DNA from 2 places in the Halotolerantifilum yawarlongkerapense genome. Region 1 is predicted to be linked to the other one. Evidence: predicted binding sites of a transcription regulator. Region 1 holds the regulator's gene; the other holds the start of a gene.
What was found. Region 1 encodes HrcA, which represses chaperone genes, less so after heat shock. Its sites were predicted from a motif close to TTAGCACTCNNNNNNNNNGAGTGCTAA; they were not measured.
Positions count from the first base shown of each region.

Region 2: htpG (molecular chaperone HtpG) is a predicted target of HrcA. The motif match lies at 5,444-5,470, and genes of this name have one in related genera.

Region 1 covers NZ_CP199719.1:979,097-991,389, forward strand. The annotation lists gene ACULM0_RS04720 (PhoH family protein) at 1-25, opposite strand, end outside; gene ACULM0_RS04725 (GatB/YqeY domain-containing protein) at 151-597, opposite strand; gene rpsU (30S ribosomal protein S21) at 616-789, opposite strand; gene ACULM0_RS04735 (histidine triad nucleotide-binding protein) at 903-1,247, opposite strand; gene mtaB (tRNA (N(6)-L-threonylcarbamoyladenosine(37)-C(2))-methylthiotransferase MtaB) at 1,293-2,579, opposite strand; gene ACULM0_RS04745 (RsmE family RNA methyltransferase) at 2,576-3,316, opposite strand; gene prmA (50S ribosomal protein L11 methyltransferase) at 3,309-4,229, opposite strand; gene dnaJ (molecular chaperone DnaJ) at 4,329-5,459, opposite strand; gene dnaK (molecular chaperone DnaK) at 5,514-7,340, opposite strand; gene grpE (nucleotide exchange factor GrpE) at 7,359-7,907, opposite strand; gene hrcA (heat-inducible transcriptional repressor HrcA) at 7,927-8,955, opposite strand; gene hemW (radical SAM family heme chaperone HemW) at 9,063-10,169, opposite strand; gene lepA (translation elongation factor 4) at 10,177-11,985, opposite strand; gene rpsT (30S ribosomal protein S20) at 12,191-12,293, shown strand, end outside.
Region 2 covers NZ_CP199719.1:217,848-230,140, forward strand. The annotation lists gene ACULM0_RS01105 (hypothetical protein) at 1-906, opposite strand, end outside; gene ACULM0_RS01110 (PstS family phosphate ABC transporter substrate-binding protein) at 887-1,828, opposite strand; gene ACULM0_RS01115 (hypothetical protein) at 1,925-2,128, opposite strand; gene ACULM0_RS01120 (IS91 family transposase) at 2,419-3,390, opposite strand; gene htpG (molecular chaperone HtpG) at 3,526-5,403, opposite strand; gene ACULM0_RS01130 (CHAD domain-containing protein) at 5,526-6,686, opposite strand; gene ACULM0_RS01135 (alanine/glycine:cation symporter family protein) at 6,842-8,329, opposite strand; gene ACULM0_RS01140 (dimethylarginine dimethylaminohydrolase family protein) at 8,449-9,219, opposite strand; gene ACULM0_RS01145 (M20/M25/M40 family metallo-hydrolase) at 9,248-10,927, opposite strand; gene ACULM0_RS01150 (dimethylarginine dimethylaminohydrolase family protein) at 10,943-11,815, opposite strand; gene ACULM0_RS01155 (GntR family transcriptional regulator) at 11,984-12,293, opposite strand, start outside.

The DNA of each region.
Region 1 (12,293 bases):
GTTTGCGTTCCGTCGTCAGGGACAAAAAGATCACTTCCTCTTCTATTGGCACTGTCCATTAAAATTATTCTCTATTCTTTATTGTACCACAGGTCGGACCCCTCATGGGTCAAGGCGAAAAAAAGCTGCCCGGATGGACAGCTCTTGTGCTTATGCGTTTAGTTTTTCGCGAACGATTTTAGAGACGAGGCCATTATCCGCGCGACCCTTGGTCTTTTCAACCAGAGCGCCCATCACCTTGCCCATATCCTTCATCGAGCTTGCGCCCGTTTCGGAGATGGTCTGATCGACCAATTCGCGAATTTCATCCTTCGACATTTGCTCCGGTAGGTAGGCCATCAGCACCTCAATTTCAGCGCGTGCTTCCTCTACCAAGTCCTGTCGATCGGCTTTATCAAAGTCTTCGATTGCGCCTTTCTTCTGCTTGATCTGCTTTGCGATGATCTCGTGGACCATCTCGTCGGTCACCTCTTGGCGACTGTCGACCTCCATCTGCTTGATGGCGGCGCGTAGCATCGTGATGACAGACTTCTTCAAAGTGTCCTTTTCACGCATGGCTACCTTCAGATCTTGCATCAGGCGTTCGTTGATCGCCATAGGGCAATCACTCCTTCGCTAGTACTTTTTCTTTTTAGCCGCTTCTGACTTTTTCTTGCGTTTAACGCTGGGCTTTTCGTAATGACGTCGTTTCTTGACCTCATTCATGACTCCGTCCTTTGACGTTTCTCGCTTGAATCGTCGTAAAGCGCTATCGATGGATTCGTTTTTCTTTAAGTCTACTTTAGACATCGGGACTCCCCTCCCTCCGTGTTGATCTATTGCTCCGGTTGAACACGATGTATTCTTCGGAGAGGAAACACTCACCCATTATACACTGTTAGGTGGGTGTTTTCAAGCTAAATTTAACCTGGAGGCCACTGCATGTTACGACCACCCAACAAATGATAGTGCAGATGCTCTACCGTCTGTCCTCCGGCCTCGCCGCAGTTGTTGACCACACGATAGCCCTCCTGTGCAAGATTGAGCTCGCGTGCAAGATCACGCGCGACCATCTGCAGGTACCCCAAGAGCTCTACCTGTTCAGCCGATGCGGCATCTAGAGAGCCGATGTGCACCTTCGGTATGATCAGAACGTGGGTCGGGGCCTGGGGATTCAGATCACGAAAGGCCAAAGCCCGATCGTCCTCGTAAACCACATCGGCCGGGATCTCTTTCTCGGCAATTTTACAAAAGATACAATCCGTCACGGTTCCCACCTCCTTTTCTCAAGGGTTGTGCTCATTATACCAGAGTTACAAGAGGCTGCCCAGTAGTTCTTCAGACGATACCGACTGAATTTCCACGGCTAGGAGGTCACCAGGCTGTGCCTGGACCTCGGGGATCCGTACTCTCAGGTAGTTTTCGGAGTAGCCGCTTGCACCGAGTTCTTCGGAAGCTTCCACCAAAATCACGTGACACGTGCCCGCTTGCCGTTGTAGATACCGACGCCTGCTTTCATCACCCAAAGCGATCAATCGCTTCGAACGATCGGACTTGACCGTGCCCGGTAGTTGGTTCTTCATCTTGGCCGCTGGCGTCCCTTCCTTGGGAGAGTACTTAAACACGTGTAACTCAGAGAAGCCGATGGACTCTACAAAGGCCATCGTGCGTTCGAAAGCCTCCTCCGTCTCACCTGGAAAGCCCACGATCACGTCGGTGGTGATCGCCGGATCTGCAAAATGTGCCCTGAGCAGCGCGATGGCTTCAGCGTACTCCTTAGTGGTGTACCGGCGGTTCATGGTGCTGAGGACACCATCGTCTCCAGACTGCAGGGACAGGTGGAAATGCGGGCAGAGGCTGTCGAGGGCCGATAGCCTTTGGACGAAGGCCGGTGTCACAAGCCGCGGTTCCAGGGAACTCAGGCGCAGGCGTTCCACGCCCGCTACGGCATCCACCGCCTCGAGCAGTTCGATCAGACCGGGGCCCTTGTTATCGAGTCCATAGGAAGCGATGTGAATCCCCGTCATAACGAACTCGCGAACCCCTTGGGCTGCCAGACGCTCTACCTCCCCTAGCACCTGGTTGAGGGCTCTGCTGCGGATGGGGCCCCGCGCGTAGGGGATAATGCAGTAACTGCAGAACTGATTGCAACCATCCTGAACTTTGACAAAGGCCCGTGTGGTTTCCGATAGGCGATCGAGGAACAGATCGTCGAAATCATCTCCAGGGGAGACGGGGTGCACCTGGTTCCGCTCCCGATCGACGCTCTCGATGTAAGCGAGGATCTTGGATTTCTCGTTGGTCCCCAGGATCAGATCCACCTCCTCGATGGAGGCCAGCACTTCACCGGCCACCTGGGCATAGCAACCCACGGCCACCACCAGCGCGTCGGGATTGTTCCCCTTCGCCTGCCGGAGGAACTGTCTGGATTTGCGATCACCGATGTTCGTCACCGTGCAGGTGTTCACCACGTAGACATCGGCCCGGTCCGACCACGCGACCACATCATAGCCTTCTTTTTCAAAAAGACCGATCATTGCTTCTGTTTCATATTGATTTACCTTACACCCTAACGTGTGAAAGGCAACGGTTTTATTCAAGATAAATCTCCCCATTCCCATCCGAGGATCGATAGGAGCACCAAAGGTGCCGTCTCCGTCCTCAGGATCCTGGGCCCGAGTCCCACCACATGGGCACCGGCGGACTCGAGCGCTTCAATCTCATCATCAGCAAAACCACCCTCTGGGCCCACGAAGCACCCAACGCGCGTGGTGGGCTTCTCCACGGCGCTCAGCAGCTCCTTGAGGGAGCGATCGCGTGACCCTTCATAGGCCACGAGGAAGAGATCGTAGGCGGCGATCCGCTCGATCACCGCCGGCAGATCCAGTACGGGACCGACTTCGGTGAGCACCAGACGCTTCGACTGTTTTCCGGCGGCCTCTGCAATCCGTTGCCACCGTTCAACTTTCTTTTCTGCCTTCTGGCCTGTCAACTTGACGACCGACCGCTTCGTGGACACGGGAAAATAGGAGCCCAGTCCGAGCTCCACACCCTTCTGAAGGACCCATTCCATTTTTTCACCCTTGGCCAGTCCCTGGTAAAGATCCATCACCAGCGGTGACTCCGTTGTGGTTAGGACCGTCTCGACCACGTGACCGTGGATCGTCTCCTCCACCCCTTCGATGACTACGCGGTACCGCGTTCCCGAGAAGACCACTTCGATCGCATCACCAGCCACGATCCTGAGCACATCCCGCAGGTGGTGCACATCCTCCGGCGATGTGATGGCCACGTGGCCCTCTTCATCCGGTCGTCGGTCGATGAACACGCTATGCATGCGGATCCACCTCCAGGGTCAAGGCGTACCACTCACCGGCGAGGTGCTTCTCGCGCACGTGCCACCCGTTCCGGGTAACGGCCGCAATGACCTCTTCCACACGGCGATCCAAGATGCCAGAAACAAGCCACAGACCATCGCTTTTAAGGTACGCTGCCGTAACGGGAGATAGGTCGATGATCACATCGGCAATGATGTTCGAGAAGATCAGATCGTAGTTATCACCCACACCGCTGAAAAGGTCTCCCTTGCGAATCTCAACACGATCGGACAGACCGTTGGCCAAGACATTCTCCCGCGCGGTGCGCACCGCTTCTTCATCAATCTCGATGCCCAGGACCTCCGCGGCCCCGAGATGCGCTGCAGCGAGACCCAGGATCCCGCTACCACATCCGATATCGAGGGCGCGGTCACCGGAGTTTACCACGCGCTCGATCACCTCTAGACAAAGCGCCGTGGTCTCGTGTGTACCCGAGCCGAAGGCCCCACCGGGGTCAATCTCCACGACCACCTCACCGGGTGCGGCCTCCACGGTTTCCCAGGTCGGTTTGATGAACAGACGCTTGCCCACGCGAAAGGACTTAAAGTGCACTTTCCATGCCTCCGCCCAGTTCTTACCCGCCATCGGTTGCTTGACCGCTTCGACAAGACCCGGCGCCACTTCGAAATAGGCCTCCAGATCCTCCATGAGATCACTATCGTCTTTTGCAATATAACACTTGATCAGCACCTCATCGTGATCGTAGCCGAGGTTTTCATCGAGGTAATCCCACCGGTCGGGATTATCCTGCAGGTGATCGAGCTCTTTCGGATCTTCGATCACGAGGCCCTCGATTCCGAGGTTCACCAGGGCACCGGACACTTCTTCGACGACCGACGGGTCAATATACAATAAATACTCCATGTAATCCATGCTATCACCTTTTTCTAAAGTTCATAAATTATCATCAACCCATCATATCACTTCACTAGGTCTGTCGCAAGAAAAAAGGACCCCCTAATGGGGATCCTCCTAACTGAATTTATCCTTTACTTTATCGAGAATATTCTTCTCGTTGATCTCCTCGCCCATGGCCTTGGCATACGCCTTCAGCGCATCCTTCTGGGCACGGGTCAGATTCTGGGGAATCTCCACGTAGACGCGCACATACTGATCGCCGCGACCGTATCCGTTGAGCACTTGGATCCCCTTGCCCTTGAGACGGAACTGCTTGCCACTCTCCGTACCCTCGGGAATCTTGAACTTGATCTTGCCATCGAGGGTGGGCACCACGATCTCGGCCCCGAGCGTCGCCTGTGTAAAGGAGATCGGAATCTCGCAGAACACATCGTCGCCATCGCGCTTGAAGATCTCATGTCGTGCCACGCGGATGAGGACGTTCACGTCTCCCCGTGGACCACCCTTCTGACCGAGGTCTCCCTCGCCGCGGATGGCCATTTGCGCCCCCGAGAAGATACCGGCGGGAATCTTGATATCGAGCTGACGCTTTTTCTTCACGCGACCCTTGCCCTTACAGGTGTGACAGGCATTTTCAAAGACCTCGCCCTTGCCTCCGCAGGTCTCGCAGGGACGCACGGAGATCGTCTCGCCAAAGAGACTCCGCTGGGCATATCGCACTTCCCCGGTACCGTTACAGGTTGAACACGTTTCTACCTTGCTACCGGGTTCTGCTCCCGAACCACCGCAGGTTTCACATTCTTCCGTGCGGTAGTACTCGATCGTCTGCGACGCACCGAAAGCTGCCTCTTCGAAGGTCAAGGTGACCTCAACATTGATGTCTCTTCCCTTGACAGGCCCGTTGCGTCGACGTCCAGAGGAGAATCCGCCGAAGCCACCGCCGAACATTTCGTTGATGATATCTTCGAAACCACCGAAGCCACCGCCGAAGCCACCGGCACCGCCGCCACCCATGTTCTGGTTGACGCCAGCATGACCGAACTGGTCGTACAAATTGCGCTTCTCTGCGTTGCTGAGCACCTCGTACGCTTCGTTGGCTTCCTTGAACATCTGCTCCGCCTCTTTGTCGTCGGGATTCCTGTCAGGGTGGTATTTCATCGCGAGCTTCCGATAGGCCTTCTTGATCGCCGCCTCATCGGCGTCCCGGGAGACACCCAGGACCTCGTAATAGTCTTTTTTACTCATGATACCACCTTTCTCTCAAGCCAAGAAGGCACCCTTGGGTGCCTTGTATTGACTTTAGTCAACGACTTCGTAATCCGCATCAACGACATCGTCTTCTGGTGCCGCACCTTCAGCAGCTCCGGCTTCAGAGGCGTTCGCCTGCTGTGCATTCTTCTCGTAGATCTTCTGTGCGATCGGTTGGAATGCATTGGTCAACGCTTCAGTAGCAGCTTTGATTGCCTCGAGCTCATCTGCCTCGAGTGCTTGCTTCAGGTCAGCTACTTTGCCTTCGATATCGGATTTCTCTTCGGCAGATATTTCATCCTTCAAGTCTTCGAGGGCCTTTTCCACTTCGTAGACGAGAGAGTCACCTTGGTTGCGGGCTTCCGCCTTTTCCTTCTCCACCTTGTCCTGCTCCGCGAATTTCTCGGCTTCCTTCACCTTATCATTGATCTCTTCTTCCGAGAGATTCGTCGTAGCCGTGATCGTGATGTGCTGTGTCTTGTTGGTACCAAGATCCTTGGCACTCACGTTCACGATACCGTTCGCATCAATATCAAAGGTGACCTCGATCTGCGGTACACCGCGCTTCGCAGGCGGGATACCATCGAGCTTGAATCGGCCGAGGGTCGTGTTGTCCTTGGCCATCGGGCGCTCACCCTGTAGGACGTGGACATCGACAGCCGGTTGATTGTCCACGGCCGTGGAGAAGATCTGGCTCTTCTTCGTCGGGATCGTGGTGTTGCGTTCGATCAGCTTCGTGAATACGCCGCCCAGGGTCTCGATACCGAGAGAAAGCGGTGTAACGTCGAGAAGCAGTACATCGTTCACATCACCCGAGAGCACACCACCCTGGATCGCAGCACCCAGTGCCACACACTCATCGGGGTTCACACCCTTGTGGGGTTCTTTGTTCGTCATACGCTTCACTGCAGCCTGTACAGATGGAATACGCGTCGATCCACCTACCAAGATTACCTGCTGGATTTCCGAAGCCGAGATGCCGGCGTCTTCCATGGCCTTCTGCATCGGACCGACGGTCTTTTCCACGAGGTGGTTTGTCAGCTGCTCGAACTTCGCGCGGGTCAGATCGATATCCAGGTGAAGGGGACCGCTTTCTGAAGCTGTGATGAAGGGGAGGTTGATGTTCGTGCTCTGCGTTGAGGAGAGCTCTTTTTTCGCCTTCTCCGACGCTTCCTTCAGACGCTGCAGGCTCATGCGATCGTTGCGCAGATCGATACCGTGCTCGTTCTTGAAGGTGTCTGCCAGGTAGTCGATGACCACCTGGTCAAAGTCGTCGCCACCGAGGTGGTTGTTACCGTTCGTGGCCAGTACTTCAAAGACACCGTCACCGATCTCGAGGATCGATACGTCGAAGGTACCGCCGCCAAGGTCGAAGACCATAATTTTTTCCTGGTGATCGATTTTATCAAGGCCATAGGACAGCGATGCCGCCGTGGGCTCGTTGATGATTCGCTTAACTTCAAGACCCGCGATCCGTCCGGCATCCTTCGTCGCCTGACGCTGGGCGTCGGTGAAGTAAGCCGGTACCGTGATGACCGCTTCACTCACCTTTTCACCGAGGTAGCTCTCAGCGTCGGCCTTTAACTTGGCCAGAATCATCGCCGAGATATCCTGTGGCGTGTGGCTGACCCCATCGATCTCCACGTGGAAATCATGACCCATTTCACGTTTGATTGATGCGATCGTGCGATCGGGGTTCGTGATTGCTTGGCGCTTGGCCGTTTCCCCTACCAGTCGCTCACCTTTTTTCGTGAAGGCCACGATACTCGGTGTCGTACGGTTACCCTCCGCATTGGGGATAACAACCGGTTCTCCACCCTCTAGGACCGCCACACAAGAGTTGGTCGTCCCGAGGTCAATACCTATAATTTTTCCCATGATTCATTTCCTCCTTCGTTATTTCGCGACTTTTACCATCGCGTGTCGAATGACTTTGCCGTTCAACGTATAGCCTTTTTGCAATTCTTCAATGACCACTTCCGAGTCCGCGTCCTCCGCGTCCTCCGTCATCACCGCATGATGCAGTTCTGGATCAAAGGGTGCCCCGACGGCTTCAATCCGCTCGAGACCGTATTTGTTGAAAATATCTTGAAAGCTCTTCTTGATCTGTCGAAGCCCACCGAAGAACGGATTCTCCTCTTCGTCTGCCTCGAAGGCTTGTACAGCACGCTCAACATTGTCCATCACCTCGAGCAAATCGAGAAAGACCTTTTCATTCGCAAATTTGTAGATATCCGTTTTTTCCTTTTCCGTGCGTTTTTTAAAATTTTGAAACTCTGCATTCAAACGCAGGAAAGCATCCTTTTGTCGGTCGACCTCTGCCTGTAACTTACCCAGATCGCTCGTCTCCTCTGCTGTTTCCGTTGTCTCTCCCGAGACATCGGTTTGTTCCACCTCGGCCGCTTCTTCACGATCGATGTCCTTTACCTTCTCTTTTTCTTCCATCAAAACCTTCACCACCTTACTATAAATATATGCCCGCGAAAATGTCCGTGAGAGTCTCGCGGATGTATTCAACAACGCTCACGGCAGAACCGTAGCGAATGCGCGTGGGCCCCAGGATCCCCAGCGTACCACGTACCTCGTCGTTGAACCGGTACTTGGCCGTGATGATCGAACACCCATCAAAATCCTCGTGACCGATCTCCTGACCGATCCGTATGCTGATTTCTTCTTCTTCGATACTCTGGATGATCCGGCTGAGCTCACTCTCGCCATCGAGATTCTCCAGTAGGGCCCGCGCCTTCACCACATCCTGAAACTCTGGGGAGTTGAAAATGTTGTTCGTCCCATCGTAAGTGATGTCAAGATCATCCATCTCCGAAAGAAGAGTTTTCAAAAGCGGTATCAAGTAATCGATGATCGGGGCGTATTCCGGATGCCTCGCCTTGAGCTGACTGAGCTTGACCATCTTGATACCATTGAAGGATTCCCCGGAGAACACATTGACGAGGTACTTCGATATCTGATCGAGAATCAACTGATCCGTACCCTTGAGGGGAAGCGGTCTCACTTTATAGATCCCACTGTCCGAGACCAGGATGATCAGAACCTTCTGGTCGTCGATCTTGACGAGCTTCACATTCTCCAGCTTACTCTTAGAAAACTGAGGCAAGGTGACGAAACTCACCAGACCCGTCAGTTCCGCCATGATCTTGGCAGACTGCTTGAGCACATCTTCTACTTCGATCACCCGCTTGGAGAGCAGACTTCTGACCAGTTCCTTCTGTTCGCTGCGCAGAAGCGACTGTTTCATCAGGTTGTCCACGTACAAACGGTAACCGAGTTCGGATGGGATGCGCCCTGCCGATGTGTGCGGCTGGGTCAAGTAGCCGAGCTCTTCGAGATCCGCCATCTCATTCCGGATCGTGGCTGAGCTCACGCCCAGTTCATATTTTTTAGCCAGTGTCCTGGAACCAACCGGATGAGCCGTGCTGACGAAATCATCGATGATGGCTTTTAGAATGCGGAGTTTCCGCTCGTCAATCGTCATAAGATCATCTCCTGTTAGCACTCAGGTATGTCGAGTGCTAATACCTCTGTACATAAGATAACATGCACTCCGGACCTTGTCAAGGCAAAAAGAAAAGGCCCTGGGGCCTATAGGAAAACGATAAAAACGCGATTGGACAGGTCTCTCCCCCTGGAGGTGAGGCGCAGACGTGTCCCCTCGCGAAGGAGCAGACCATCGCGCATAAGTTCCTCCACCTCACGGCGTCTGCCCGCCAGGGGATCGATGCCGTACCGCTCTTTCATCTCTCTGAGATCAATACCCTCCTGCAACCGAAGTCCCAGGATCATCGCTTCGAACAGGCGCTCCTTGCGATCGATCTTCTCACGCTCAACAATCGGTAGGGTCTCGTGAACGGTCAGCTCCTTCATGTAACGGGCTAGATCCGACGTGTTGGCGTACCGATGGGTTCCGAGATCTCCGTGGGATGCCAAGCCCAGCCCGAGGTAGGGCTCCAGACGCCAGTACCCGGTGTTATGCTTGCTCTCGCGTCCGGGCAGTGCATAGTTCGAGAGCTCATAGCGAGCGTATCCTGCACGCAACAAAGATGCCTCCACACGGTGGTCCATCTCACGATCGCGTTCTTCCTCCTCAACAACACCCTCGTGATCAAAAGGTGTCCCTGGCTCCACCTTCAGACTGTAGACGGAAATGTGCTCTGGGCGGAGCTCGATCACTTCGTCGAGCGTCCTATCGAGCATTTTCAGATCTTGTCCTGGAAGACCGATCATCAGATCCAAGCTGATGTTCTCGAAGCCCAGCTTCCGTGCTCGGTGGTAGACCTCGAGGAAGGTTTCCCGATCGTGCAACCTGCCGAGTCGCTGCAGCAAGGCCTCATCCAGAGTCTGCAGTCCGATGCTCAAGCGATCGACCCCCACCTCACGCAGCGCCACCAAGAATGCTTCCGTTGCCGACTCTGGGTTCACCTCCACAGTGAACTCCCGAAGTTGCGACAGATCGAAGGCTTCTCCTAGACCCGTCACCAAACGCCTGATCCGCTCTGGACCAAGAACGCTGGGCGTTCCCCCACCGATGTAAAGGGTCGAGGGTGTATCGATCCTCCCCCTGTAAAGAGAGGCCTCCGTCAGGAGGGCCTCGAGATAGAGATCCATGGAATTGAGCGCCGCGGTAGAGGCAAAATCACAGTAGCCGCATCGCGCCCTGCAGTAGGGAACGTGTACGTAGATGCCCGGCATACGCGACCTACTTGCTCTCGTCGAACTTGAGCACCGCGAGGAAGGCCTGTTGGGGCACATCCACATTACCCACCTGGCGCATCCGCTTTTTCCCCTCTTTCTGTTTCTTGAGGAGTTTCTTTTTTCTAGAGATATCTCCACCGTAGCATTTGGCAAGGACATCTTTGCGCAGAGCGCGAATGGTCTCCCGGGCGATGACCTTGTTGCCGATGGATGCTTGTACAGGTATCGCGAACATCTGACGCGGGATCACATCGGCCAGGCGCTCGCAGATCTGTCTGCCGCGCGATTCAGCCTTGGACCGGTGTACGATCAAGCTGAAGGCATCCACCGGTTCTTTGTTCAGCAGGATATCCATCTTGACCAGATCCGACACCCTGTATTCCTTGAACTTGTAGTCGAGGGATCCGTAGCCGCGGGTCTTCGACTTCAAAGCATCGAAGAAATCGTAGATGACCTCGTTCAGAGGCAGATCATACTCGAGCACCACGCGGCGCTCGTCGAGGTAGTCCATGTGGACCATGTCCCCCCTGCGCTCTTGACACAGCTCCATCACGTTGCCCACGTACTCGTTGGGTACCATGATCCGCGCTTCCACGATGGGTTCCTCCGTGATTTCGATCACCGTGGGATCTGGTAGGTTCGAGGGGTTCTGTACCATGATCACCTCGCCGTCGGTCTTTGTCACCCGGTAGATAACGCCGGGTGCCGTGGCGATGATGTCGAGGTCAAACTCCCGTTCGAGCCGCTCCTGGATGATCTCGAGATGCAAGAGACCCAAGAAGCCGCATCGAAAACCGTAGCCCAAGGCTGCGCTGGTCTCCGGCTCGAAGGTCAGGGCGGCGTCGTTGAGCTGGAGTTTCTCCAGGGCATCTCGAATATTATCCATATGCTCACCTTCGGCAGGATACAGGCCACAGTACACCATGGGCGTCGCCTGTTTGTAACCGGGTAGCGGCTTTTCTGTGGGTCGATCCACGTGTGTGATGGTATCCCCCACGCGACACTCCTTGACGTTCTTGATGCTGGCCGTCAGGTAACCCACATCGCCGGCCTCCAGCTTGTCCGTTGGAATTGCAGCCGGAGTGTACATCCCTACCTCCGTGACCTCAAAGGTTTTCTTCTGTCCCATCATCAGGATCCGGTCGCCTTTTTCCACGGTTCCCTCTAGGATCCGGATGCTGGCCACCGCACCGCGGTAACTATCGTAGTAGGAATCGAAGATCAAGGCCTTGAGCGGTGCTTCGGGTTTTCCCGTTGGTGCGGGCACGCGTTTGACGATGGCCTCGAGCACATCATCGATGTTGAGCCCTTCCTTGGCACTGATCCTCGGGGCATCTTCCGCCACGATGCCCACCAGATCCTCAATCTCTTCGATGACTTCCTCAGGACGTGAGCTCGCCAGATCAATCTTGTTCAGCACCGGGAAGATCTCGAGGCCCTGGGCGTCGGCCAGATACACATTGGCCAGCGTCTGTGCCTCCACCCCCTGTGTCGAGTCCACCACGAGGAGTGCACCCTCACAGGCCGCCAGCGACCGAGAGACCTCGTAGGTGAAGTCCACGTGACCCGGCGTGTCAATCAGGTTCAGGATGTACTCTTCTCCATCCCGTGCCTTGTAGATCAAACGCGTGGTCTGCAGTTTGATCGTGATCCCACGCTCGCGCTCGAGATCCATGCTGTCGAGCACCTGTTCTTTCATCTCGCGTTCGGTCAGCGTACCCGTGCGCTCGATAAGCCGATCGGCCAGGGTGGACTTCCCGTGGTCGATATGGGCGATAATACTAAAGTTTCGAATCCTCTCTCGTCTGATCATAAATGTTCCGGCCCGCAGGGCCGATCCCTCCTTCTATCTATCGTGAAATCGTCACAATCGCATACTCCCCTTGAGTATAACACAAAGTCTCCCGTTTTTGTATCAGGACCCACCGCCAAAGTTATCGACAGGTGATGATTTCTCTTGCACTTTACCTGCCCCCGTGTTAAAATACTTTTGTTAATCGAATGGGGAGGTGAACAACTTGGCAAATATTAAAGCCGCTAAGAAAAAGATCAAAGTCATCAAAAAGAAGACAGCGATCAACAAGGGCGTTAAGACGGGGATCAAATCAGCAGAGAAAAAGG
Region 2 (12,293 bases), 760 kb from region 1:
AACGATGAGCTCGGGGACCAGGGGTGATTCCGCACTGAAAAGAGAGGGTCTTGGGGAGAAAAAGGCATCGATCAAGGTCAGCTCTCGCGAGATCTCGTCATAGGGAATCTGCAGGTAAGCCGGATGAAAGCCGGTGGCATAGTCGGGGTGATAGCCCGTGGCAAAGGCCGGTGTGCGGTGATCGAAGACCAGCGTCAACCCCGTCCTTCCGAGGTAGAAGGTTTGATCTGGCGCGATGCCATCGAAGCGTCCGGCCAGTCGCAGACGATCACCATACCAGTAGAAACCATCGCCGGCCTTCTCTTCGTAAGCTGCGTCTTCTTTCAGACGTTCGTTGATCCGCTGGTTGAAGTAGGCAAGCACCCTTTCAAGATCGTTCTCAAATAGGTCGACTAACTGCAACAACTCACCCGAAGACATATCAAAGGTCTCGGCGATGAGTTCGCTCACGTAGCGATCCCCCTCGAATCCCATCTCATGATTGAAAATCAGAGACATAAGCCCATTGTGGTTGAAACTCTCGTTCATGTACAGGTTTTCACTGACGGGCTCTTCTCCTTCTCCAACAAAGACACGGATCCCGCGGTAGGCGGGTACACCCGCTTCTCCTAGCGCATCGTAGGTCGCGTCGATCCTTTGCCGGATCTGAGAAGTCATCTCCTTAGATGCCAGCCCCTCCATGCCCTCCATGCGGGAGCGATAACCGTTTTCCGTGGGTTGTTCGTTGTAAACGAAGGTCACGGGATTGGGGTATAAAATCTCTAGGGTCTGAGGGGCGTCTACCGCTGGTGTCTCGACGGAGGGAAGCGGCGGGATCTCTTCTGCTGGCGGCCTCTGTCCTGTGCTACAACCGGCGAGCAAGAGGATCAGTAGAAGGCCCAAGCCTCTAAGGTGTGACGCGTACATAACCGGCCTCCTCCACCAGGTTCTGTCCTCCTTCGGTCAAGAGCCAGTTCACGATCTGCCGGACAGGCGAATCACTCGTTTCTTCTGCCCTGAAGACAGCGTAGTAGTGGGTAGTAAATGGATAGGCTCCAGAGGTAAAATGGTCCGGCGAAGGAATCACCCCGTCTACCGCGAGTAGCTTGACCTCGTCACGCTGCCACATATCCGTGGCAAAGTAATAGTAAGAGTATCCGAGGGCGCCGCTCTCAGGTCGGAAGGTCGCCACGGCATCGATCAACATCCCCATCTCGGCCACGATCTGGTCGAGCGGTGGCTCCTCTGGTGTTTCGCCCCTCATCACGAGATCAAGAAAACCGGTCTGACTTCCCGAGTTCTCCGGTCGCTGGAAAGCCACGATCGGTAGATCCTGTCCACCCACCTCGGACCAATTGGTGATCGCGCCTGTGTAGATACCGCGAATCTCTTCTTGGCTCAGGCTGTCGATGGCTAGATCGGAGCGTGCGAGGAAGATAAAGCCTTCGGCTGTGATGGGGACGATCTCCAAAGTCACGTCATTGGCCTCGGCCAGTTGTCTTTCCTCATCAGAGGGGGATGTGACGAAGATCAGGTCCCGTTCTCCTTCGATCAGGTTCACATAGGCTCCGTGGGTCTTGGCGTGCAGGACGTACTGACGCGCTTCCTCGATCTCCATATCGAGGAGGGTGGCGGTCAACCGTTCGTTCAGTGGGATCGTGACTGTTGAGCCGTCGATCCGCGGATAGGTCTCCACAGTAAAGGAAGGATGTACTGCAGGAAGCGGCTCCTCTGCTTGCCCGGCTGGTTCTTCCGCCGGTTCTTTTGGTTCCGCAGGCCCGCCCGCACAAGCGGTCGACAGCAGCGTCATGACAAGTAAAAACAGGATTACGATACGTCTTGTGTTCAAGTCAAACACCTCCACACCATATGTACCCCTTCCCTCAGAACAAAACCGCCTTCGGCGGCAATAAATCAAAACCTACACGGTGATTAGACTATTCATTTAGTCTATGGGTACCATAAGCCCATTGCACTTGACACACAGTGCAGTGGGTTTCCCCTTTTCATCGCAGTTTTCTGGTGTAGACATTTCGTAGACGATATCTGCATCGATTCCTTCTTCATAGCCACAACGTTTGCATCGAAACTGAACATACTCAACTGGTGCATCTGCTCCGAATGGGATGGTGTATTCTCGTTCATCCATTTCTCTTCACTCCTCGATGGTATAGTAAGACAATTCTCTGTTACATCATAAATCAATCCATACTTCGGATGCCATATCTCCCATAATTCCATCACATGCTTACATTTCTTACAACGCATCGGATCTTTTGAAAAGTTTTGAATGAGTCTTTGGCGATAACTCATTTTCGATGCTCTTTTATTCCACCAGCTTTTGTTTGTATAATAGGTCCGCTGGTAGCCACTTTTGATATATTGCTGTAAACCATACATCCTTTTCCTCGTCAAAGCAGTTCTACCTGAATAGATTCCCTAGCGCCTGACTAACTTCTGATTTTTCATTGGGATATGTTGAACGAGTTTGCCCATGAATGTATGGATGCTTTCTGTGACCTCTTCTCGTTTTTCGCTCTTATGATCAATATACCAATACCTGATTTCTCTCTCAGTGACCCCCATGATGCGGTGTTCTGCCATGGCTGGTCGTGCCAAGTAGCGCCCAATATACTGGGCGCTCTTCTTGGCACTTTTCATTTTCCCCTCTGCATAAACATAAAATCCGTCTTTGTATCGTTTGAAATAGCCATTGTACTCTCGACTTTTATGGGGATTTTTCTTGATCATGTATTGGATAAGCTTATATTGCCAGATCTTTCGAAAACTCGTGTAGTTGAAATAGTTCAGTTCACCTATTTCATCGCCTTTCATCTTTATCTCAGGGATCAATGCATGTACATGTGGATTGTATTTTAAATCACGACCAAAGGTATGAACCACGCTGATCATACCAGTTTGCCACAGTAAACCTTTTTGCTTACGTCGTTTTCTTCTGTCATATGCTTCGCGATTTTTTCCATTCACCCTGTTGATGGTTTCCTCAACGACTTCCCACGCCAAGACTTGCAAATCCTTTAAGCAGTCCTTGTTATAGAAAAAGTGCGCTCTGAATTCCTCAGGTATGGTGAATACACAATGGCGATGGATCACATCTAGCAGTTTAGACTGCTGCCTATCGCTCCATTCATCACTATATCTCTTTCCACAACTATTACAAAACCTACTTTTACAGGTGAATCCAATTATCTTTTCTTCGGCGCAATGGGTACACTTATATTTGATATACCCTCCTTTTGGATCTCCACATTCGATCATCTTCTTCACTTGAGATTGAATCTGCTCTCGTTGCGACTCTGGAAACTTATGGGCATTTTCTTTCCAGAAGTCTGCAAAGTGATCCCTGAAGATATCTTTTATTCTGTATTTGGCATCAACAGTTGTTTTCATAGTATCAGTTTATCTTTCCTCTCTACTGATGCCAACTACTTATTCTCATTTCATCCACATCTCTTTGCGCATGCTATTTCCTAAGCTATGAAAAAAGCCGCCCGAAGGCGGCTGTAAGACAATTTTAATTTCGGATCAGACCATGACTTCACAGATGGCATTGGCAAAGGCCACCGGATCTTCGACGGGAAGTCCCTCGATCATCAGGGACTGGTTGTAGAGAAGCATCGTGTAGCGCTCGAATTTCCCCTCATCCTCTCCGTGGGCTTTCTCGAGAGCCGTGAAGATCGGGTGCTTGGTGTTGAGTTCCAGCACCTTATCCGCTGTCACACCGCCGCCGTCAGGCATCTGCTTGAGGATTTTTTCCATCTCGATGGAAAGGTCGCCCTCGTTTGTCAGACAGACGGGGTGGCTTTTCAGGCGTTTGGAGACGCGGACGTCTTTGACCTTGTCGCCGAGGATTGCCTTCATGGCCTCGAAAAGGTCTTCATGCGCTGCCTTTTCCTCTTCGGTGACTTCTTCTTCGAAGGGTTCACCCAGATCACCGCTGGATACAGAGCGGAACTCCTTGTCCATGAAGGTACCGAGCATCTTGATGGAGAACTCGTCTACCTCGTCGGTGAAGTAGAGGATCTCGTATCCCTTGTCCTTGACCTTTTCTGTCTGCGGCATACGATCGATGCGTCCGATCTCTTCACCGGAGGCATAGTAGATGTAGGGCTGATCGTCGGCCATGCGATCGACGTACTCTGCGAGGGTGACCAGTGCTTCCTCTGAGGAGGAATAGAAGAGCAGGAGATCCTTGAGGAAATCGCCGTGCTGTCCGAAATCGCTGTAGACGCCGTACTTCAGCTGACGACCGAAGGACTCGTAGAAGGTCTTGTATTTGTCGCGGTCCTTCTCAAGCATCCGCTCGAGCTCGTTTTTGATCTTGGTCTTGAGGTTCTTTGCGATGAACTTCAGCTGACGATCGTGCTGTAGCATCTCACGGGAGATGTTGAGCGACAGATCTTCTGAATCCACCATTCCCTTGACGAAACTGAAGTAATCGGGCAGGAGGTCGCCGCATTTTTCCATGATCATGACGCCGGCCGAGTAAAGTTCCAGCCCCTTCTCGTACTCCTTGGTGTAGTAATCGTAGGGCGTGCGCGAGGGAACGTACAGGATGGAGTTGTAGCGCACCGATCCGTCCACCTTGATGTGCATGTGGGCGAGCGGATCGTCAAAACCATAGTGCTTCTCGTGGTAAAAGTTGACGTAATCTTCATCTTTCAGCTCGTTCTTGTTCTTGCGCCAGAGGGGCACCATACTGTTGAGGACCTCGGTTTCTCTGTAGGCCTCTGTGGCCCCCTCTTCATCGCCCTCCACAGGGCGATGCTTCTCTACCTCCATACGGATGGGGTAGCGGACGAAGTCTGAGTACTTCTTGACGATGCGCTTCAGCTCATGTTCCTGGAGGAACTGGTCGTAGGTAACCTCGTCAGCGTTTTCCTTCAGATGCAGGGTGATCGTGGTCCCCACGTCTTCCTTCTCGTGGGGTTCTATGGTATAGCCCTCGGCTCCCTCCGACTCCCACTTGTAGGCCTGGTCGCTCCCGTGGGCTCTAGAGATCACCGTCACGCGGTCGGCCACCATGAAGGCGGAGTAAAATCCTACGCCAAACTGACCGATGATGTCATAACCGTCCTTGGCCAGGTTGTCCTTTTTGAAATTGAGCGAACCACTCTTGGCGATAACGCCCAGGTTCTCCTCGAGCTCTTCTGCGTTCATGCCGATGCCCGTGTCGGAAATCGTCAGCGTCCGCGTCTCATTATCTACGGTGATGTCGATGTGGTAATCTTCTTGGTTGAACTGGATCGACGCATCCGTGAGCGCTTTGTAGTACATTTTATCGATTGCATCGCTCGCATTGGAGATCAGCTCTCGCAAGAAAATCTCAGGGTGCGTGTAGATGCTGTTGATCATCAGATCCAGCAGACGCTTGGATTCCGTCTGAAATGCCTTCTTTGTCATCCTCATCTCTCCCTTTTCTCGTTACTGTTCACGTTTCTTATTAGCACTCATCAATATTGAGTGCTAAACCACTACTATGATACGACATCTGCGGTGGTCCTGTCAATGGAAAATCCGCTATCCTACAGATGATAGCGGACCCAAAACAATCCGAAGGTCGTTTCGATTTCGATGTTCTTTCTCGCGCTCTTGAGTGCATCCCTGATCGTCCTCCGCTCCTTTTTCTTTAGTTGAGCCGTGGCGAGAAACTGCTGGAGGTCATGCCACTCGCCGTAGAGATCCTGCAGACCTTTCAAAACCTCTATCATCTTAGCCCGGTGGCGGCTGCGGACGAGCGATGACTCGACGGCGTAGCGTAGGTGCTTGATCATCACGCGGCGCTCATGCCAGGATTCTTCCGCCAGGATCGCTTTCGGATCGAGACGCTCAAGTGCTTGTGCCAAGGGGATCAGTTGTGCCTGTTCGATCGCCTCTCTTAGGTCCTTCTCTGAAATTCTGAGTTCCTGAAGAAGCTTGGAGGCTCTCTTCTCCTCCTTCCTTTTGTTTTTTTTCATGCCGGCCAGTCGCTTTGGTCCGAGGTAGGCACGGGCTAAGGCGAGATTTACCGCGGCCTCCCGCGCAGGTTCGAGTGCTCTGGACAGCCTTTTGAGGGGACGGATTATCTCTCCATCGCACTTGGTGGCCCCGAGAACGGCGCGCAAGCGACGGCAGGCCACGCGTAGATCGTGGACCCGGTCACCATCTAGTGTTGAGCCTTGCATCTGAGCCAAGCCCTCCAAGGTATCGTTCAAGTACTGCCGGCACCGACGGGGATCCCCAAGAACAGGTCCTTCTAGGAACAGAGCTCTCTCCGCCCGAAGGAGCCGGTAGGGATTGTGGTCATCGAGGGTGCCTGCCTCCCGCTGCGCAAGGCAATCGGCATCTTTCAAGGCCTCGTCCATCTCAGCATGGAGGCGGTCTTTCTTGGTGTGATATCGGATGGCCGAAGCAATGGCATCGATTGTTTCTTGTTCAAGGCCAAGGGCACTCAGTTGATGGCGAGCGATCTTTGCACTGCGTTGACTGTGTCCTTGGTCCTCCCCGCTGTAACGTCCCATGTCGTGAAGCCATGCGGCCATCTGTAACTGGTCGCGATCGAGGTGACGACGGACGGCAAGGATATCGCAAAATCGCACGACGGCCAGTACATGTGCTCTTTCTTCCGCCATTAGATCGGAGGGTAATTTTCTAATTTCAGCCATGGCGGTTATCGCCACGTCTTCGATGATCTTCTTATCGATCATAGGATCACCTCTCTCCATTTGTTCATATTTACCCCGAAACGGCCGGTTCAAAGCGTCTCATCGCGCCAAGCGGCAAGAGACATGATTCTTCTCGCCAACGACAGAAGACCAGGCATCCCCACCAAGAGACACCTGATCTTTGCTTTTTTTGTTTATTACGATTCCACGGGCTCCGCCTCACTGCGAAGGGTGTTCTTTTTTTCAGGACGCTCTTCATAGAAGACTTCAAAGTCCGGATCCACCGTTCCGATGCCCATGTACCTGGCTTTATAATCCTTGAGCAGATCGGAGAACTTCGGACTGAGGATGGCCAGGGCCACGACATTGGCGAAAATCGGAAGCGCCGTCGACATGTCGGAAAAGAGCCAGACCGTTGTCCCGGGGAAGGCGAAGTATACGGCGATCATCACGAGCGCTAAACCCGGTAAGGGATAAGTCCATTTGTAGATGGAGAGAATACGTTCCTTGGCCTTTGACTCACCGATCAAATAGCGGACCACGACTTCCATCTGGGCATAAAGGCCGCTGGCAGTCGTGATACCAAAGAAGAAGGTACCGATGGCCAGAATGATTCTTCCGAAAGAGCCGATGCCTGTTTCGAAAGCCGTCAAGGTCAGTTCTGCTCCTGATAGACCGGAGTTCCATTCTCCCGTGACGATGATGACAAGCGCTGTGATCGTACAAATGAACAGGGTGTCAACGGTCACTTCGAATATGCCCAAGATCCCCTGTTTCACTGGGTGGGCTACTTTAGCAGAGGCGTGGACCATAGGGGCGGAGCCCCAACCGGCTTCGTTTGAGAAAACGGAGCGCGCCATCCCTGTTTTAATCGCGTGACTGAAGGCAGCCCCACCAAAACCACCGATTGCTGCAGTGCCCGTAAAAGCGCTCCCGAAGATCAGTCCGAAGCTCTCTGGAACCAGCTGGATGTTCTTTGCGATGATAAAGAGTCCGGCTCCAAGGTAGAAAACAATCATAAAGGGGACGACAAATTCCGCGATACGTCCTAGTCCTTTCAAACCACCTGAGATCAGTAGGTAGAGAATGATCGTAAAGGCAATGGCCACGGGAATCATGTTGAAATCAAAGGTAGTGGCGATGGCTTCGGAAACGGTATAGATCTGAATGTTGATGAAAAAACCCACTAGGAAGCCGAAGGCAAAAAGGGCGCTGAGGGCTTTGAAAACACCGTGCATTTTTTTCTGTAGACCGATGCCTTTTTTCATGTAGTAGTTAGGTCCACCGTAGGCTGAACCGTCCTTATTATGCGATCGGTAGTGCACAGCCAATGAAATCTCGCTCATCTTGATGATCGTGCCGAGAAGACCGGCTACCCACATCCAGAAGATTGCACCGGGACCTCCAATGGCGATGGCCGCGGCGACACCCCCGATGTTCCCGACCCCTACGGTTGTCCCCAGGGCAATGCTCATCGCTTGAAAAGACGAAATCACACCCGCATCTGTATTTTTTCCTGAGGGCATAATGGCCTTGGTCGCTTCACCAAATGCGTGTTTCACAAATCGAAACTGAAAGAATCCATTTTTCACGGTGAGAAAAATTCCGATTGCCAAGATCGTGACGACCAAGGGAGTCCCCCAAAGAATTTCCCAAACGATAAATTCTACTGTTGCTTGAGTCATGATATCCTCCTTTTGCTTGTCTCCACCCTAAGGACCCCTCTTTGGGTCATCGGTGGATGCGTAAGCTGACGCAGTTGCTTGATCCCTTTCTTGCACGCCCCCACGTGCACACCCACTTGCTAGAATCTCAAGGACAGACAACTGAGTCCGCCATCGAGTTTGCGATACTCCGATGTATCCACTACGACCACATCGTATCCAAGCGCTCTGATCTTCTCCTCGGTTTTCGGATAACCAGCGGGAACGATCACATGATCATTGACCCAAATGCAATTGCAGGCATAAGCCTCGTCTTCCGGCACCACTATCTTATGGAAGCTCTCGAACTGATCGGCTGTGATGAATTCTCCACCGACAAGGAGATGGTTGTTCTCCAGATAGGCAAGACCCGTTTTAAGGTGTAGCATCTCCTTCATCTCCACCGCTTCACCGGTCATGCCGAACGTCTCGAGAATCTTGATGAACTGGTCGATGCCCTCTTGGTTGGTTCTCTCCGAAAGTCCAATGTAGAAATGGTCACCCACCATCATCACGTCGCCCCCGTCTAGGGTACCGGGTGACTCAATGCTTGCGATCTTCTCTTTTGAGTAGAAGCCTTCGATCGCCGTGCGGATGTACTCCTTCTCTTCGTTTCTCGATGCTGCCCCTGGATTCGTTATGATCGCACAGTGGTCCGTACACACGGCTACATCCTCTACAAAGCAGGAATCTGGATAGGACGTAAGTGCCTCGAGGACAAGCACCTCTACGCCACATTGTTTCAAAGCCTCGATGTATCGATCGTGTTGAGCCAAGGCTAGCTCGTAGTCGGGTTTACCGAGTTCAGGGGCCGATGTGATTCCTTCGATCATGGACTTGGCCGGACGTCTGACGATGGTCTGTTTAAACATAGTTTCCTCCTTCATTCTCGCCTCCCCTTCAATGGGGGGCCTTGTCGAGTAGTTTTTCTATCGCTAACAGAACAAGTGACGGTGTTCGATGAAAGGCATCTTCTTTCAAGACACGCTCGCTGATCTTGTGAAAATCCTTTCCCCAGGGACCGATGTTGATACAGGGCATGGCGTTCTTTGCGATGCTGGCAAAGGGAAGGAAATACTGTCCACCGTACAAAGGCATCTGCTGTGCCACGTTTTTCTCAAGAAGATCCACCTGAGGTGTTTCGAGAGAGGCGTAGCTTAGATCGGAGATGCCCGTGAAGTAAGCCTCTAGTTCGTAGGACTGTTGAAAGTGGTCCCTTGCATAGGCGTCGATCTTTTTGTACAGGCTTTCGATTCCCTGGCGATCATCCTGTCGATCCAAGTAGGAGACGCTCGGGTAGTAGGGTGGCTGGACCCCGATCACAACCAAGGGGATTTGCACACCGATTGCATCGACCAGCGTATCGACCAGTGTCCACGTGGCCTTTGCATAGTCTGTGTCTCCCGCGATCAATCCTCGCTCGGCCTCACGCAAGGCCTCTTCATAGACATGGACAAAGGCCCCACCGTGCAGCTGCTCACCCTCACAGAGCAAGCCGGAAAAAGTCATCACACGAGGGGACCACTTTTCGTAAGGAAGCACCCGCCCTGTCTTCTTCGCATAAAGACCGATCGCAGCATGGACCGCTTTGCCTTTCGTCTCTGTGGCCTGCTTGGCTATGTCCACCAGCTGTTGCAGGAGTTGACCGGGCTCATTGGTCAGTGACAAAACAGAGAGGCATCCATAGGCCGACAGCGGCATGGAGACATCGTACTGGCCTTTGCTATCGCGAAGCATCAACCAAGTGGGTGGTGGCGCCATTTCGCCGACCTCCGGTCGTTCGTCGCTAAGCGCGGGGTTCATCTCGGTTCGCGTGACGATTTCAGAGAGTATTTGAAGGGGATTAAAACCTTCCGGACTTTTTCCCGCGTGCGCGAGAACACCCCTGACATAGACAAAGGGTAAGGTCTTGCCGACAGATCCACCGGACACAATGCCGATGCCCTCATTTTTTCGCTGGTGCGGTTCTGTGTTCAACAGGCATTTGAATCGTAATCCATGCTTCTCTTTCAATTGATCGAGCAAGAGAATGGCCGAGCGCATGCCGGCCGACGTATTCTCCTCATCGGGAACAGCGATCATGATCACATTACCTGTGAAGTGAGCCAGTTCAGCGATCTTCTTCATGAGCACCATTTGAATGGCCCCACCGGCTTTCATGTCCGCCGTACCTCGACCGAACAGCCATTGACCGCTTTCGAGGTCTTCCCTGGCCTCAGGACTCAATACCTGTGGGCTACGAGCGAGTTGGGACATCAGAGCTTTCGGTTCAAAGGCAAGGGCTTTGTACTCGAGAAAGTCCTCGACGCCGACCACGTCGTAATGGTGAACCATCACGACAGTATCGGGGCCGTCCCCCTTGATCATTGCCCATGCTACCTTCCGCTCTAATGGATCTCCTGAGACCTCGAACAATCCTAGCAGGTCGGGATTCGCCTGAAAATAGGACTGGGATCGTAAGTACTCATGGACGAACTGAGCCGCAGCACTTTCCCTACGGGTTCCTGTTTGAGAGGGAATCGCTACGTAGGCAAGGAGTAACGTTTCGATCTCCAGGGCATCGATTTGAATCCCATCCATATCGTTATCCTTCTTTCATAGGCGGAGCAAGGGTGCGCTTAGACAGGTCGGACCACCTGTACCTCGATAGGAAACCTCTTTTCCGGGATAGGTGTATACTTTGCACCCGGCTTCCTCGAGACCTCTCTTGACGGTGTCGTTTCCTTCGATCATCAGGGCCACTCGGGGGCCCAAAGCGAGTACGTTGGTGCCGAGAGAGTCGTACTCCCCATCGGGGGTTTCGATCAGCTCCATCCCACGATCGATCAAGTACTCCCTGAAAAAAACTGGCATATACTTGGAGTATACGACTGCCAAATCTTGATCGACCATGGAAAGCACGCTCATCAGATGAAGACAAGCTTCTTCTCCGTCGGCGTGGGGCATGGGCACCACGATGATCTCCTTGACGATGCCTTCCGTCAGCTTCCTGAAGGCCGCGATTCCAGCGTCGTTCGTACGGTATCCTCGGCCGATGGCCACGGTCTCATGATCAAGCCAAACCACATCGCCGCCTTCGATCTTTGCAGGCGCTTCGATCGTACCCAGCGTTGGGATGCCTAGGTCCTCGAGGTAGGCTCTTGTCTCTCCCGCTTCCGCAGAACGCCTCACTTTTCCCATAGGAAAGTAGATCGCACCCTTGCTCGTCATCTTCAGTGGATCGTGTGCGTAAATGGAGTCCAGTCCCACACGATCGCTTTCAGGTAGATAGAAACACGCTACTTGTTCCTTGTGAAGGATCTCTTCAAAGATCCTGTACTCCTTTAGCACCTCATCGAAGTTCGGGGTGCCTATGAATCCATACTCGGGAGACTGTTCATCGAGAACAGTTTGACTCTTAAACGCGTCTTTCGGGTGCTTGATCAATACTTTTTTCAACTGACCTGTCATCGATTGACTGCCGTACATGCCACCACTCCTTATGTATACAATATTTTATATATAATATATAACTCACTTACAGTTTACGTCCATTCCGATTGCCATGTCAAGCGATTGAGTGAATTTTCTGTAAATACACAAAATACAATATACATAAAGCCGCAAAAAAAGAACTGATCCCAAGACCAGTTCTGTTCATATTAAGATTTCCATCTCCGCATAGCGTACATTCCAGTGGATGTCCCTTACGAATCGTCTCAGTGCCTCGCGGTCCCCTGCTTCGAATAGAGTGAGAATCTGCCTGTGCTCTTCATTGGTGAGCTTGAGCGCTTCACGGTAGCTGGCTTCGTCTTGCGTTCCATTGTAGGATTGCTTGATCAAAGTTCTTTTCAGGCTACCCAAGATACGAATCAGATCTTCATTTTCACTCGCCTGAATAAAGACATCGTGAAATACGTTTTGAAGCTGGTAATACTCATCGTACTGACCCTTCATAATACGGGCA